DNA from 3 places in the Pseudarthrobacter sp. NPDC092424 genome. Region 1 is predicted to be linked to each of the others. Evidence: riboswitches for the same ligand, from Rfam matches in the RefSeq annotation. Region 1 holds a riboswitch; each other region holds the start of a gene.
The links. A riboswitch is a leader RNA that binds a small molecule or an ion and turns the genes downstream of it on or off. The one in region 1 is predicted to bind S-adenosylmethionine.

Region 1 (5,497 bases):
ATGCGCGGGAAGGAAGTCGGCGTCGCCCATGAACGAGGCCACGAAGCGCGTCGCCGGCTGTTCAAAGACCTTCTCCGGGATGTCGCTTTGTTCGATGGCACCCGCGCGCATCACCACCACGCGCTGCCCCACGGAGAGCGCCTCGGTCTGGTCGTGCGTGACGAACAGGCCCGTGGTTCCGCTTTCCTGCAGCGCGGCAACGATGTCCGCACGCACCCGGCCGCGGAGGGTTTCGTCCAGGCTGGAGAACGGTTCATCCAAAAGGACGACGGCGGGGCGGGGCGCCAGTGCACGCGCCAGCGCCACACGCTGTTGCTCTCCGCCGGAGAGCTCGTGGGGGTAGCGGCTGGCCAGGTGCCCGAGCCGGACGATTTCCAGGACCTCGGCAACCCTTTTCCGGCGCTCCGTGGCCGGCAGCCGGTTCAGCCCGAAGGCGACGTTCCTGGCCACGGTCATGTTGGGGAAGAGCGCGTGTTCCTGGAACACAAGGCCTACGCGGCGGCGCTCCGGCTCCAGGAACCGGCGCCGGTCAGCGACCGTCTCGCCGGCAATGGTGATGGTTCCTGCGTCGGGCCGCTCCAGCCCGGCGATAAGGCGAAGCATCGTCGATTTGCCGCACCCTGAAGGTCCGATGACGGTGACCAGTTCGCCGGGCGCCACCGTGAGGTCGATGGATGCCGCCGCTGCGACCTTGCCGTAGCTCATGCTGACGCCCGCAAGCTCCAGGGAGGGCGTTCCGTGGGTCGGGGAACTGCTCATGGTGCCACCGTCCGGTCGCGGAGGCCGGCTGTGCGCCGGAAAAGGAAGTACACCGGAATAATGGCGACTGCGACGATCCCCAGCGCAGGCAGCGCCGCCTTTTCCCAAAAGTTCTCGCGGGCAAGCTCATATACCCAGACCGAAACGGTGGTGAATCCAAATGGACGCAGGAGCAGGACTATTGGCAGCTCCTTGACCGCATCGATGGCTACGAGAGCTGCGGCCACGGCCGCTCCGCGTCGGGCCAGCGGCAGGTGCACCCGCGCCAGGAGCCGCCCCGGCGAGGCGCCGAGGCTCAATGCGGACGCCGTCAGCGCGGGTGAGATCTTGGCAAAGCTTGCGTCCACGGCCTGGTAGGCGGGTCCCAGGAAGCGCACCACGTAGGCGGCGAGGATGCCGGCCACCGAGCCGGTCACCAGGAGTCCGGTACCGCCCGGCACACCGGCACCTTCCAGGAACCCGTCGAGGTTGGCGAAGGCAATGAGCACGCCGATGCCGATCACGGCGCCAGGAACGGCGTAGCCGAATGTGGTGGCCTGCGCGGCAGAGACCACCACCGGCCCGCCGCCCAGGCGCACGCTGTGGCCGATCGCGAGGGCAAGTGCAGCGCATGTCAGGGCGGCGATCCCCGCGACCACCACGCTGTTCAGCAGGTAGCCCGGGAAGCGGGGGTCAAGCACCGGTCCCGTGGCGGACACGGCCTCGCCAACAGCCCAGGCGGCCAGCCTGGCAAGCGGGAGAAGGAAACCTGCGGAGAGCACAGCCAGGCCGGCGAACATCGCGGCCCAGCCGGCCCAGCCGGACAGTTTCTGCGGCTGCAGCCCTTCTCCCCGGCCGGCTTTCTGATGGAACCGGGACCGCCCGCGGAACAGGCGCTCTGCGGCGAGCACGGCAACGGCAAAGAGGAGGACCAGGACGGAGAGCTGCGTGGCCGCGTGGAAATCGAAGCTCCCCTTCCACACGAGGTACACCCCGACGGACACCGTTTGGACGTTGAAGTACTGGACGGTGGCAAAGTCCGTGAGGGTCTCCATCATCACCAGGGCCAGGGCCGCGGCCAGGGACGGCCGGGCGAGAGGCGCCAGGACGCGCCACAGCGTCCGGCCACGACTGGCGCCCAGGGTGCGGGCGGCGTCATACGTCGCAGCGCCCTGCTCGCTGAACGCCGTCCTGGCCAGGAGGTAGACGTACGGGTACAGGGTCAGCGACATGACCAGGACCGCTCCGGGCAGGGAGCGCACCTCAGGGAGCCAGGCCCCCGGCCCGAAGATGGAGCGCAGCATGGCCTGTACCGGGCCGCCGACGTCGAAGGTGGACAGGAAGACGAAGCCCAGTATGTAGGCGGGCATGGCAAGGGGCAGCACCAGCGCCCACGAAAGGACGTTGCGGAGCGGAAAGGTGTAGGCGGTGACCAGCCAGGCGAGTCCGCCGCCCACCAGCAGCGTTCCGGCACCGACGCCGGCCATCAGCAGCACGGTGGTGAGCACCATTGCACCGAGGTCGCGGGGCACGGTGCCGCTGCCCAGCGTACCCAGTCCGTCCACCAGGACGGCAACAACAGGCGTAGCCACCAGGACGGCCACAAGCAGGACCAGCGCAGACCAGAGCGGCCGCCCGTTTCCTGCCAGCATCCGCCGCCGGGCCGGCGCTGCGGATGCGGTCAGGACAGCCGGTCCACTCACTTATATCCTGCCTCGGCAAGCAGCTCGGTAGCCTCCGCGTTCAGGTCGCCGTAGGCTTCGGCGTTCAGCGGCATGCGCTTGAAGTCTCCGAAGCCGGCGATCAGCGGCTCGGGCTTGGCAGACGGATTGACCGGGAACTCGTGGTTTGCGTCCACGAAGGCGTTCTGTCCCTTTGTGGCCAGCCATTCGATGAGCTGCTGGGCCTCGGCCGCGTTGTCGGAGTTTGCGGCCACGCCCGCGCCTGAGATGTTCACGTGCGTACCGGCACCGCCCTGGCTGGCCCAGAACAGGTCAACGCCGAAATCCGGGTCCGACTCCAGCTTGCGCGCCAGGTAGTAGTGGTTGTTGATGCCCACGTCGCAGGCGCCGGCGTCAATCGCCTCGAGCAGCAGGACGTCATTGCTCATGATGTCCACGTCGTTTGCAACCCAGCCCTTGACGATCCCAAGGGCCTTCTCCTTGCCGTGGAGGCCGATCAGACCGGCCACCAATGACTGGGTGTAGGAAGAGGTCGCGTCGCGCATGCAGAGGCGGCCCTTCCACTTGGGGTCCGCAAGGCCCGCGTACGTGTCCTTGGCGTCAAATTCAGCTGGATCCACCTTGTCCGGGTTGTAGGTAATGGTGCGGGCACGCATCGCCAGCCCGAACCACTTCCCGTCGGGGTCACGCAGGTCCGACGGGACCGCCTGTTCGAGGGCAGCGGAATTAACGCTTGCCAGCACATCCTGCCGCCCGGCGTTCCAGAGGTTGCCCGCGTCGACCGTCATGAAGATGTCGGCGGGGGTGTCTTTTCCTTCTGCCTTGAGCCGCTCCAGGAGCTCCGCGTCATCGCCGGTGATGAATTCGACGGAGATGCCGGTTTCCTTGGTGAACTCGCCGAAGGCACCTTCAAGGTCGTAGTGCCGGGCCGAATAGATCTGCAGGTCCGCCGGCGCCTTGCCGATCCCCAGCACGCCGCAGCCGCTCAAGGCGAGGGCGGACACCGCGAAGGCGGCGCAGGCAGCGAGAAGCTTGGGTCGATGCATGAGGGGGCACTCCTGGAAGAAACGGCCGGGGCCGCGCGAAACTGACACAAAAGGAAGGTTAGCGTTACCTTACCAGAGGCCGCGGCGGCAGAAGTATATGGGATACGTCACGCCAGCGCCGCCGCCACGCCGTACGCACGCCATCGCCGGTGGACGCCCCTGAACGCGCGCAGTTCGATTACGGAACATGACGACGACGGCGGTGCGGGCATGGGCGCCGGATGTTACGTTTTGGGAGAGTAATGAGAATCGGCGCCAAGCCCTGACTGGCCGGTCGGCAACCCTCCCTTTCGCGGCGGGGTGCCTCAGGTGAATACTCGGCATATCGACCCATTCGAGCTGCAAGCGTGAGAGAAGGAGTTCTGTCGTGTCTGACGCATCCGCCCCTGAAGAAAAGTTGTCTTACCGCCTGATCACGGGCCCTGATGACCGCGCCTTCTGTGAGCGCATTTCCGCCGCCCTGGCCGAGGGCTACGTCCTGCACGGCAGCCCCGCGGCCACGTTCAACGGCACCGGAGTCATCGTGGCGCAGGCCCTTATCCTGCCGGCCGCCATCGCATCTGCCGATGCGGCCGTTGCCACCGCAGTCGAGGACCTGGAATCGCCGGACCTCGAGTTCGACGGCGAGGGCCACGCGTGAGCTACGCGGGCGACCTCACCCCGCAGGAGGCCTGGGCCAAGCTGGAGCAGGGCGCCATCCTGGTGGATGTGCGCACGGAGGGCGAATGGGCGCATATCGGCATCCCTGACACCAACGCCACGGACAACGACCCGCTCTTTATCCAGTGGACTTTTCCCGGCGGAATCCCCAACCCTGACTTCATCAAGGACCTCCGGAGCCAGGCACCAGAGGATTCCAACGCGGAACTGCTGTTCCTGTGCCGCTCCGGCCAGCGCTCAATCTCCGCCGCCATCGCTGCCACGCAGGCCGGCTTCACGTCGTACAACATCCTTGAGGGCTTCGAGGGCGTCCCGGACCGGCACGGTGAGCGGACGGTTAATGGCTGGAAGAACAGCGGACTGCCCACCAACCTGGGGATCGCCGAGTGACGTTCAACCCCGATGCCGCCGCCTGGAATCCAGATACCCAGGCGGTCCGCGGCGGCCTTGACCGCACCAACTTCCAGGAAACGTCCGAAGCTGTCTTCCTGAACTCCGGCTTTGTCTACGAGTCGGCTGCCGCCGCGGAGCGGGCGTTCACAGGCGAAGACGAGCGGTTCGTGTATTCCCGCTACGGCAACCCGTCCGTGGCCACCTTCCAGGAACGGCTGCGCCTACTCGAAGGCACCGAGGCGTGCTTTGCGACGGCGTCCGGCATGTCCGCGGTGTTCACCGCCCTCGGCGCCCTACTGGCGGCCGGGGACCGCGTGGTGGCTGCCCGCTCGCTGTTCGGGTCCTGCTTCGTCATCCTCAACGAAATCCTGCCGCGCTGGGGTGTGGAGACCGTGTTCGTGGACGGCCCGGACCTGGACCAGTGGCGCGACGCCCTGTCCCGGCCCACCACCGCCGTCTTCTTCGAATCCCCCTCCAATCCGATGCAGGAAATAGTGGACATCGCGGCGGTCAGTGAACTGGCGCATGCTGCGGGGGCGGCCGTCGTCGTCGACAATGTCTTTGCCACTCCCCTGCTGCAGCGGTGCGGCGACCTGGGCGCCGACGTCATTGTCTACTCGGGTACCAAGCACATCGACGGGCAGGGCCGGGTGCTGGGCGGAGCGATCCTGGGAACCCGGGAGTTCATCGACGGCCCGGTGAAGCAGCTGATGCGGCACACCGGTCCGGCGCTGTCCGCGTTCAACGCCTGGGTGCTGACCAAAGGCCTGGAAACCATGGCGCTCCGTGTCAACCACTCTTCCTCCACAGCCCTGCGCCTGGCCGAATGGCTGGAGGAACAGCCTGCGGTCCGGTGGGTGAAGTATCCGCTGCTGGCGTCCCATCCGCAGTACGACCTGGCAGCCAGGCAGATGCGTGCCGGGGGAACGGTGCTGACGTTTGAGCTGGCGGCGTCCGACGGCCGGACCGGCAAGGACG
Region 2 (5,497 bases), on a different contig from region 1:
CGTCCGGGCATGCCGCTGACGTACGCTGTGTGGCGGGCCGGCGTACGGGTGGCGTAGCAGCCGGCCCCCAGACTGCAATCCCCGGAGGCCGCATGACCCGAACCGACCGACTCACGGCGATCCTGGACCTGTTGGCCCGGACAGGCCAGGTGGAAGTCGAGGAGATCGTCAACACGTTGAACGTCTCGCCCGCCACCGCCCGGCGGGACCTGGACAGCCTGGCCAAGCGCCGGCTGCTCACCCGCACGCGGGGAGGGGCGACCACCGGTGCCCTGGCCTATGACCTTCCCGGCCGGTACAACCGGGACGACCACGCAGAGGCCAAGCAGCAGATCGCCCAGGCCGCGTCCGCGCTGATTACCCCCGGTGCCGTCATCGGACTGTGCGGCGGCACCACCAGCACGGTGCTGGCGCAGATCCTGGCCACGCGCGAGGACCTGAACGCGCCGTCCAACCAGCCCACCCTCACCGTGGTCACCAACGCCATCAATATCGCCGGGCAGCTGGCCGTCCGGCCCAACATCAAGGTCATGGTGACCGGCGGCATCCTCAACCCCCGTTCCTACGAACTGGTGGGCCCCTATACGGACATCATCATGCAGAAAGTGGTGTTGGACATCGCCTTCATCGGCGTCAACGGCATCGATCCCGAGGTGGGGCCCACCAACACCGGCGAAGGGGAAGCTTCCGTCAACACCCTCCTGGCCAGCCGGGCCCGCGTGTCCTACGTCCTGGCCGATTCCTCCAAGGTGGGGGTCCGCGCCTTCGCCACCATGCACGGCTACAACTTCACCAGGCTCATCACCGACGCCGGGATCTCCGCGCGTGACAAGGCCGCCTTCGAAGCCAGTGGCACTCAAGTGATCGTGGCGCCTGCCTGACATGCTGGTCTCATCGCGGCGACGCCTCACATTCGAAGTCCTCATCGTCCTGGGCCTGTCCCTGGGCCAGTCGGCGGTGTACTCCGTGGTGCAGCTCCTGGACAAGATGTCCCGCGCGCCGCTGGCACAAGGCACGTCCACGCTGAACCGCTCCCAGAGCAGCCGCGAGTACTTCGACCTGGCCTACCAGCTGCTGGACATTATCTTTGCCCTGGTCCCGGTGCTGCTGGTGATCTACTTCCTCACGGGCCAGCGGCAGGCAGGCACCGGGGATCCTGCCCAGAGCGGGTCAGCCTTCCGGAAACTGGGCTTCGACCTGGCCCGCCCCGGCCGGGACATCCTGCACGGACTGGGGCTGGCCGCCCTGATCGGGGTGCCTTCGCTGGGCCTCTACGCGGCCGGCCGGGCACTTGGTATCACCACCGCCATCGTCCCCAGCGCCCTGGACGCTTACTGGTGGACGGTCCCGGTACTGGTCCTGTCCGCCGTCCGCCACGGGGTAGTGGAGGAGGTCATCGTGGTGGGTTACCTGCTGGACCGGTTCGGAAAATTCGGCTGGAGCGTGCCGGCTGCCATTGCCGTCAGCGCCCTGCTCCGCGGCACCTACCACCTGTACCAGGGGTTTGGGCCCTTCATCGGAAACGTGGTGATGGGGATCGTCTTCGCCTGGCTGTACACCCGGACGCGCCGGGTCATGCCGCTGGTCGTCGCCCATGCCCTGCTGGACACGGTGGCCTTCGTCGGCTTTAGCCTCTTCGGCCGTGCCGTGGGCCTGGGCTGATTCAGCGCGGTTGAAGGGAATTTGGCTTAAAGAGAATTCGGCCGCCATCGGTGGGTGACGCCGTTGTCACCCGCTGATGGCGGCCGAAGCTGTGGTGCGGTCAGATCGTGACGGGGCCAGTGGCGGTCTCGAACGTGACGGCGAGGATGCCCGGGGTGCCGTGTGGGGCCACCCAGTCCACGGCCACGTCTTCCAACGGGCGTTCCACCGGCTCGCCGAGCCATTCGGTGACGCGCTCGGGGGAGCCGGCGATGGTCAGCGAGCGCATTTTCAGGCTGCTGTTGTAGGCGTTCGAGGGGTGCAGCGAGGGATCCCCCTCCCACTTGAGCATGTAGGGGACCTGCGGATCAGCGATCAGGCCCAGGATGCCGATCTGCTTCCAGACCAGTTCGCGGCCGTCAGGGAACTTGCGGTTGCCGTTGACCGCGGAGCGGCCCAGGCGCTCCTCGAAGGGTGCCAGGTCGTCCACTTCGACGCACCAGCCCATCCAGCCGCCGCCGGCCGCGGAACGGGAGCGGACGGCCTGGCCGAACGGAGCCTTGTCCGACGCCGGGTGGTCCAGGACCTCCACGACCTCAAGGTACTTGTGGCCCGCCAGAGGGATGATCATGTTGCGCGTCCCGAAGCGGGGATGCACCCCGCCCTTAACCGCCTCGACGCCAAGGGCGGAGGAAATCCGGTCAGTGGTGGCAGCCAGGCCATCGTGTTCACAGGCGTAAGAGACGTGATCCATGCGCATGGCAACATCTTGGCACTTTGTGATCGGGCTCTCAGCTTAGGATCGCCTTACTTGGAAATGGGCGGGGAGCCGTCCCGGACGACCACCCGGAAGGGCGCGCCGGCGTGACGCCGGATGTCATAACGGGTCACATGCGTGGCGCCGCCCGGGGGATCTTTCATACACTCGGGGGAGGTCATGAGTGCCAGCAACAGCCCCGGCTTGCTGGCCGGCAACCCTCCTTCCGCGGCGGGGTGCCCCGGGTGAGGACCTGGCCTGCCGGCCTCCCGGCGGCGGGCAAGCGCGCAGAAGAGGTTTGTATATGACAGTCACCGTTCCCCGTACCGCAGGGCCCCGGCATGGCGTGGTCCGCTACGCAGGCATTGGCGGGATGGAGCTGGAGGCCGGCGGATTCCTGCCGGATGTCACGCTGGCCTATGAGACCTGGGGCACCCTGAATGCCGACGGTTCCAATGCCGTCCTTATTGAGCATGCACTGACCGGCAGTACCCACGTGACGCGCGGCGACACGGACGAGGACGGCTGGTGGGAAGAGCTCGCCGGCCCCGGCGCGCCCGTGGACACGGACAAATTCTTTGTGGTGGCCATTAACATCCTGGGCGGATGCTACGGGTCCACCGGGCCGTCGTCGCCCGCTCCGGACGGGAAACCCTGGGGCTCCCGCTTCCCGCTGGTGACCCTGCGCGACAGCACCGTGGCCGAGGCGCGGCTCGCCGACCAGCTGGGCATCCGGTCCTGGTTCGCAGTGCTGGGTGGATCCCTGGGCGGGGCGCGGGCGCTGGAATGGGCCGTCACCTACCCTGAGCGGGTCCATCGCTGTGCGGTCATCGCCATCGGCGCAGCCAGCACCGCCGAGCAGATCGCCTTTGCCCAGGCCCAGACGCTCGCCATCCGACAGGACGCCAACTACAACGACGGCGACTATTACGACGGCGCGTTCCCCGAGGGCGGCCTTGCGCTGGCCCGCAGGATCGCCCACATCACCTACCGTTCCGCGCAGGAGTTTGACGGCAGGTTCGGCCGCAACCCGCAAGCGGGCGAAGCTCCGCTGCAGGCGGAGACCCTGGCTGGGCGCGGCCGGTACCAGGTGGAAAGCTACCTCGACCACCAGGGCGCCAAGCTGGTCCGGCGCTTCGACGCCAACAGCTATATCGTGCTCACCGAGGCGCTGATGAGCCACGACGTCACCCGCGGCAGGGGATCGCTGGCGGAAAGCCTGGCCCGGACTACCGCGAGATTCTTCGTGGCCGCGGTGGATTCCGACCGTTTGTATTTTCCGGAGCAGTCGCGCGAGCTCGCCGCCGCCCTGCCCGGAGAGGTGGACGTCCACCTCATTGCCGCGCCCATCGGCCATGACGGCTTCCTGACCGAGATCGGCCAGCTCGGCGCCCGGCTGCGTGATCACCTCGGCGCATAATCCGGGCCCCTTGCAGCCTCCTGTGTGCATTTATGCAGATGCCTTCTGCACTATTTGCCGTTGAGGTTGCGCCTGTAGAAAGGCCATACTCGTGTGAAGTGGCGGTATGTTGTGTACATCACATCGCATTGCCTCATCCTGGTCGCATCTGGCGTCGACGTAGACGCCGAAGGAGTTCATTAATGAGTACGGAAAAGTCAGCCGCAGGGCGGGTCGGGGAACCTGACGTCCAGGCCAGCGGCCTTAAGAAGGTCGTTACGGCTTCCATGGCCGGCACGGTCGTTGAATGGTACGAGTTCTTCCTCTACGCCTCGGCCGCCACGCTGGTGTTCGGCAAGACGTTCTTCCCCAATTCGGGTACGGAACTGGACGGCATCATCGCCGCCTTCGTGACGTACGCCGTCGGATTCGTCGCCCGCCCCATCGGCGGCATTGTCTTCGGCCACTTTGGCGACAAGTTCGGCCGCAAGCAGCTGCTGCAGCTCAGCATCATCCTGGTGGGCGTTGCCACCTTCCTCATGGGCTGCCTGCCCACGTTTGCGCAGATCGGCTACTGGGCACCGGCCCTGCTGGTCTTCCTGCGGTTCGTGCAGGGCTTCGCCGTCGGCGGTGAGTGGGGCGGCGCCGTCCTGCTCGTGGCCGAGCACAGCCCGAACAAGTCGCGCGGTTTCTGGTCCAGCTGGCCGCAGTCCGCAGTTCCCATGGGCAACCTGCTGGCAACCGGCGTCCTCTTCACCCTGTCCTCCACGCTCTCCCAGGAGGCCTTCCTCGGTTGGGGCTGGCGTGTTGCGTTCTGGCTCTCCGCGGTGATCGTCATCATCGGCTACTACATCCGGACCAAAGTCCAGGACGCCCCGATCTTCATCGAGGCCCGCAAGGAAGTTGCCGTTGAAAACAAGGGCTACGGCGTCGCAGAGGTCTTCCGCCGCTACCCGCGCGGTGTCTTCACCGCCATGGGCCTGCGCTTCGCCGAGAACATCCTCTACTACCTGGTGGTGACGTTCTCCATCACCTACCTCAAGGTCGTCGTGGAAACGGACACGTCCCGGATCCTGCTCCTGCTGCTGGTGGCCCACTTCATCCACTTCTGCACGGTGCCGCTGGTGGGCAAGATGTCCGATGCCTTCGGCCGCCGTCCGGTCTACATGGCCGGCGCCATCCTGGGCGGCACCTGGGGATTCTTCGCCTTCCCCATGATGGACACCGCCAACGACATGATTATCCTGGCAGCCATCACCATCGGCCTGATCTTCCACGCCCTGATGTACGCGGGCCAGCCCTCCATCATGGCCGAAATGTTCCCCACCCGGATGCGCTACTCCGGCGTATCCCTGGGCTACCAGGTGACCTCGATCGTTGCCGGTTCGTTGGCACCGATCATCGCCACGGCCCTGCTGAGCAACTTCGGCTCCTCCACGCCGGTGGCGCTGTACCTGCTCGGAGCCTGCGTCGTCACGGCCATCTCGGTCTTCTTCCTCAAGGAAACCCGGGGTATCTCGCTGCGCGACGTTGACGCTGCGGATGCCAAGGGCACCGCGGACCTGCTCGCCGCGTCCAAGAAGTAACCCACGGCGACACCAGCCAGGGCAGCTGCCCGGATCCGGTTTCCGGGTCCGGGCAGCTGCATGCCATGAACCATCCACAGCAAGGAGCCGCCATGCGAGCCGCTGTCCTCTACA
Region 3 (5,497 bases), on a different contig from region 1:
GACATGGGCGCGGACGTGACCCTTCGCGACGGAACGCTGACGGTCACCGGCGGCCAGGAAATCAAGGGCGGCGATTTCGCCGATACGAGCGAACTTGCCCCTACCGTGGCGGCCCTCTGCGCACTGGCCTCCGGCCCATCGAGGCTGAGCGGCATCGCGCACCTCCGCGGCCACGAGACGGACCGGCTCGCCGCGCTCGTGACTGAAATCAACCGGCTGGGCGGCGATGCCGAAGAGACCAGCGACGGCCTGGTGATCCGTCCGGCCCCGCTGCACGCCGGCGTCGTCCACAGCTACGCGGACCACCGCATGGCCACGGCCGGTGCCATCCTTGGCCTCGCCGTGGAGGGCGTGGAGGTGGAGGACATCGCCACCACGGGCAAGACCATGCCGGACTTCCCCAGGCTCTGGTCCGGGATGCTCGCGCAAGGGGCGGAGGGTTCGGGCAGTGGCTCGGAGCACTGACTCCTGGGATGAATCGGATGTCCGAATCCGGCCCAGCAAGAAGGGCTCCCGGCCGCGCACCAAGGACCGGCCGAGCCACGATGACGCCGTTACCGGCCGCATCATCACGGTGGACCGGGGTCGCTATACGGCCGTAGTGGACGAGGATTCCGCCTCCGAACGCGTGATCATTGCGGCACGGGCACGGGAGCTGCGGCGCTCCCCCGTGGTGGCCGGGGACTTCGTGTCACTGGTTGGCGATGTCTCCGGCGAGCCCGATACGCTGGCCCGCCTGGTCAGGATCCAGGAGCGCCGCACCCTGCTGCGCCGCAGCGCCGATGACACGGACCCCGTGGAACGCGCCGTCGTGGCCAACGCGGACCAGCTGGTCATCGTGGTCGCCGCCGCCAACCCGGAGCCACGGACCGGGTTCATCGACCGCGCGCTGGTGGCAGCGTACGACGCCGGCATCGAGCCGATCCTGCTCGTCACCAAGGCGGACGTCAAGGATCCTGCGGAGCTCCTGTCGAATTACACGCACCTCGAGTTCCCCGTCATTATCAGCCGGACGGCCGACGACCGGGCCTCGGGAATCGACGCCCGCTCCGATGACGGGCTGTCCGCCCGCCTGGACAGCGAGGCCGTTGCCCGCCTCCGCGCCTACCTGGACGGCAAAGTCACCGTGATGCTGGGCCATTCCGGCGTGGGCAAGTCCACCATGGTTAACGCCCTGACCGGCGCGGAGCGGGCCACGGGCGGCGTCAATGCCGTGACCGGCCGGGGACGCCACACGTCCTCATCCGCGCTGGCCCTCCGGCTTGCTGAAGCTCCCCCGGGCAGCTGGATCATCGACACCCCCGGGATCCGCTCGTTCGGGCTGGCCCACGTGGACCCCGACCGGATCCTGCGCTCGTTCCCGGACCTCTCGCCCGGGATCGAGGACTGCGAACGGGGCTGCAAGCACACCGCCAGCGCCGTGGACTGCGGGTTGGATGCCTGGGTCAAAGAAGGGCACGCAGGACCCACCGGCACCGCCCGGCTGGCGTCCCTGCGCCGCCTCCTTGGGGCGGATCCGCGCAACGAGGCACAGGAAGCCAAGGAACTCGGCAGCGTCACCTGACGCCGGATCTCCCAGCAGATCCGCGCGCAGACGGTAGTTTGGAAGCATGATCCAACCCGCTTCGAGCTACAACGATGACCTGCGCCTGGCCCATGTCCTGGCCGACTCCGTGGATGACCAGACCATGAGCCGCTTCAAGGCACTTGATCTCCATGTGGAGACCAAGCCCGACCTGACGCCGGTCACCGACGCGGACAAGGCCGCCGAGGAGGCCATCCGCGGCCAGCTCTCCCGGTCCCGTCCGCGCGATGCCGTGCTCGGCGAGGAATTCGGCAGCACCGGCCACGGCTCACGCCGCTGGATCATCGACCCCATCGACGGCACCAAGAACTTTGTCCGCGGAGTACCGGTCTGGGCCACCTTGATCGCACTCGTGGACGAGGGCGAACCGGTGGTCGGGGTGGTCAGCGCTCCCGCCCTGGGCAAGCGCTGGTGGGGTGCCAAGGGTATGGGTTCCTACACCGGCCGTTCCCTGGCGGCAGCAAGCCGGCTACGGGTCTCCAACGTCTCCAACCTGGCGGACGCATCCCTGTCCTACTCGAGCCTGGGCGGCTGGAAGGAACGGGGCAACCTGGACGAGTTCCTGGGTCTGACCGAAGACGTCTGGCGCACCCGGGCTTTCGGGGATTTCTGGTCATACTGCATGGTGGCGGAGGGTTCGGTGGACATCGCCTGCGAACCCGAACTGAACCTGTACGACATGGCCGCACTGGTGCCTATCGTGGTGGAAGCCGGCGGCCGCTTCACTTCGCTGGAAGGCCAGGACGGGCCTTTCGGCGGGAATGCGCTGGCCACCAACTCCATCCTGCACACTGAAGTGCTGCACCGCCTGAACCCCTACCTGGACGACCTCCTCTAGCTTCACCGGACCTTTCCCGGCCGAAGATTACGATGACGGGCGCCCCGAACTGAGGCGCCCGTCGTCGTTATATTCGCCCAAAGGAGCTATCAGCGGCTGCGCGTAACAATCGCCTTAACATTGCGGCCCGCTTCAACCTTGCCCGCCGGATGTCCTACGCTCTTAACCAGGTCACGAGTGCCAGCGCTAAACCCCGGTTTGCTGGCCGGCAACCCTCCATTCGCGGTGGGGTGCCCCGGGTGACGACCAGGCCGGTCCGGAGCGGATGCGGCAAGCGCGGATTCCCCGTTTGTGGAGTCCTTTCCCAGTGAGGTCTCTGTGACAAGTGCCACCGTCACCCCCGCCCGTCCGGCCCTGCCCGCCGACGCCCGTATTGAAGCAGCGGCCCGGCCGCTGGCCGCCGTCACCGGCGCCGAAATCCAGGCGCCCCTGATCACCGGCGGACACGTCCGCTATGCGAACCTCGACTACGGCGCCTCCGCCCCGGCGCTGTCTGTGGTCTCGGCTTACCTGAACGAAATCCTGCCCTACTACGCCAGCGTGCACCGCGGCGCCGGGTATGCGTCCCAGATCAGCACGTCCGTTTACGAGAACGCACGGAACATCGTGCGGAAATTCGTGGGCGGCCGGCCGGACGACTCGGTCATCTTCACCCGCAACACCACCGACTCCCTGAACCTGCTTGCCGGCTGCCTCCCGCTTACCGGCGGCCGGCCCGACGGGGACGTCCTCTACCTCGACATCGAGCACCACGCCAACCTGCTGCCGTGGCAGGGCGTCCCGCACCGGAGCATCGTGGCCGCGGACAGCATCGCCGGAACCCTGGAGGCCGTGCGCGCCGAACTTGAGCAGGGCGGCGTTAGCCTCCTGGCCGTAACGGGCGCCTCCAACGTCACCGGCGAGATCCTCCCGGTGCGCGCCCTTGCCGCGCTCGCCCACCAGCACGGCGCCCGGATTGTCGTGGACGCCGCCCAGCTCGCGCCGCACCGCCGCGTGGACATCGCAGCGGACGACGTCGACTACCTCGCCTTCTCGGGACACAAGCTCTACGCGCCTTTCGGCGCCGGAGTGCTGGTAGGCCGCCCCGACTGGCTGGATGCCGGCACCCCCCACCTCGCCGGCGGCGGCGCCGTCACGGAGGCAAAGCTCGACGGCGTCAGCTGGGCTACCGGACCGGCCCGCCATGAGGGGGGCTCACCCAACGTGCTGGGCGCCGCCACCCTGGCGCGGGCCGCGCAGGTCATCGCGGGACTGGACCAGGAGCGCTGGCACGCCCATGAGTCGGCCATTCGGTCTTTCCTGGTGGAGGGCCTGCAGGAGATCAGCGGAGTGAGGGTGCACCAGATCTTCAATGACTCCAACCCGGAGACGGACACCATCGGCGTGGTCAACTTCTCGGTGGAGGGCTACGACGCCGGGCTCGTGGCGGCATACCTGTCCGCCGAGCACGGCGTGGGCCTGCGCGACGGCCGCTTCTGCGCCCATCCACTGCTCAAGCGCTTGGGACTGCCGTCCGGTTCACTGCGGGCCAGCTTCGGTGTGGGTTCCCGGCTGGAGGACGCGCAGCGCCTGCTGGCCGGCATCCGGGCCCTCAGGACCACCGGCCTCGGCTGGGACTACGTGGTGGACGCCGGCCGCTGGGTGCCGGCCAACGACACCCGGACCTACCCGCACTGGGCGCCGAACACCCCGGGTACCGCCGGTGCAGCTCCCTGCACGGACACCTGAGTCCTGGACCGGACGGGGCCTGTGCCGCCGGCCGGTTCCATGTTGCTGATGCGGTAAATTCGAGGGGTAATCCTCGGCGCACCAGCTGCCCGGGCACGGGAAACGGGAGGCGGCACGGTGGTTCGGGGTGGCCCCAAGCTAGATCACGGACGACGCCAGGAGCTGGGCAGCAGCTTCCGTTCCGGCGGCAGCCACTACCAGCGGGTGCGGCCCGGATATCCCGAAGACGCAGCCCAATGGGTGGTTCCTGAAGGGGCACGGGACGCACTGGACGTTGGAGCCGGAACCGGAAAATTCACCGCCCTCCTACTGAATCGGGGATTGGCGGTGACGGCTATCGACCCGTCCGCAGACATGCTGGCCCAACTGAAGTTCCACTGCCCTGGTGCCACGGCGGTGGCGGGGACAGCGGAGGCGACAGGCCTGCCCGGCGCGTCGTTCGACGTCGTCACTGTGGCCCAGGCATGGCACTGGTGCGATCCGCTGGCGGCAAGCACCGAACTGGCGCGTGTGCTGCGGCCGGGAGGCATCCTGGGTCTCGTGTGGAACCAGCTGGACACGTCTGTGCCGTGGGTGCACCGCCTGTCGCGGATCATGCACGCGGGGGACGTGTACAAACCTGACTTCCGGCCGGTGGTGGGGCCCGAATTCAAGGGCCCGGAGGGGCACGTCACGCACTGGCAGGACACCGTGACCACCGAGGACCTGATGGAGTTGGCCAAGTCGCGCAGCTATTACCTGCGGGCAGGCGAGGCGACCCGCGCCAAAGTGCTGGCGAACCTGGACTGGTACCTGCACGACCATCTGGGCCACGCCGCCGGGCTCGACCTGAAGCTGCCCTACCTGACGTTGGCGTGGCGCGCCGCCAAGGCCTGACCCTTGCCCTGCCGTGCCGCCCCGCACCCGGTAGGCTTGACCTGTGAAGACCAGCGCGCCCTCCTCCTCCATCGAGGACTACGTTAAGGTCATCTACTCCTTCACGGAGTGGCAGGACAAGGCCATTACGTCCTCGCAGCTCGCGCAGCGGCTGGGCGTTGCAAATTCTTCGGTGTCCGAGATGGTCCGCAAACTCAAGGACCAGGGCCTGGTGGACCACAAGCCCTACAGCGCCATCACGCTGACCGACGCCGGGCTGCGGCTGGCGCTGGCCATGGTGCGGCGGCACCGTCTGATCGAGACGTACCTCGTACAGCAGCTCGGCTACAGCTGGGACGAGGTCCACGACGAGGCGGAACTGCTGGAGCACGCTGTATCGGACACGTTCATCGAACGGGTTTCGGCCAAGCTGGGCCATCCGCTGAGGGACCCGCACGGCGACCCGATCCCCTCCGCGGACGGCCAGGTCA

Region 2: linked by a shared signal. The riboswitch ahead of ACIQCN_RS08620 (homoserine O-acetyltransferase) and the one ahead of ACIQCN_RS11695 (DUF1737 domain-containing protein) in region 1 are both predicted to bind S-adenosylmethionine.
Region 3: linked by a shared signal. The riboswitch ahead of ACIQCN_RS01705 (aminotransferase class V-fold PLP-dependent enzyme) and the one ahead of ACIQCN_RS11695 (DUF1737 domain-containing protein) in region 1 are both predicted to bind S-adenosylmethionine.

What each region holds. Positions count from the first base shown of each region.
Region 1 is NZ_JBIVQC010000007.1:104,136-109,632, forward strand. Features, by position in the region: gene ACIQCN_RS11680 (ABC transporter ATP-binding protein) at 1-759, opposite strand, end outside; gene ACIQCN_RS11685 (ABC transporter permease) at 756-2,441, opposite strand; gene ACIQCN_RS11690 (extracellular solute-binding protein) at 2,438-3,466, opposite strand; SAM riboswitch class IV at 3,705-3,820, shown strand; gene ACIQCN_RS11695 (DUF1737 domain-containing protein) at 3,834-4,106, shown strand; gene ACIQCN_RS11700 (rhodanese-like domain-containing protein) at 4,103-4,516, shown strand; gene ACIQCN_RS11705 (O-succinylhomoserine sulfhydrylase) at 4,513-5,497, shown strand, end outside.
Region 2 is NZ_JBIVQC010000004.1:155,127-160,623, reverse strand. Features, by position in the region: gene hutI (imidazolonepropionase) at 1-57, shown strand, start outside; gene ACIQCN_RS08635 (DeoR/GlpR family DNA-binding transcription regulator) at 93-881, shown strand; gene ACIQCN_RS08630 (CPBP family intramembrane glutamic endopeptidase) at 883-1,662, shown strand; gene ACIQCN_RS08625 (VOC family protein) at 1,763-2,401, opposite strand; SAM riboswitch class IV at 2,575-2,690, shown strand; gene ACIQCN_RS08620 (homoserine O-acetyltransferase) at 2,703-3,818, shown strand; gene ACIQCN_RS08615 (MFS transporter) at 4,001-5,383, shown strand; gene ACIQCN_RS08610 (zinc-dependent alcohol dehydrogenase family protein) at 5,476-5,497, shown strand, end outside.
Region 3 is NZ_JBIVQC010000001.1:358,131-363,627, reverse strand. Features, by position in the region: gene aroA (3-phosphoshikimate 1-carboxyvinyltransferase) at 1-465, shown strand, start outside; gene rsgA (ribosome small subunit-dependent GTPase A) at 449-1,564, shown strand; gene hisN (histidinol-phosphatase) at 1,611-2,423, shown strand; SAM riboswitch class IV at 2,593-2,706, shown strand; gene ACIQCN_RS01705 (aminotransferase class V-fold PLP-dependent enzyme) at 2,742-4,151, shown strand; gene ACIQCN_RS01700 (class I SAM-dependent methyltransferase) at 4,269-5,027, shown strand; gene ACIQCN_RS01695 (metal-dependent transcriptional regulator) at 5,071-5,497, shown strand, end outside.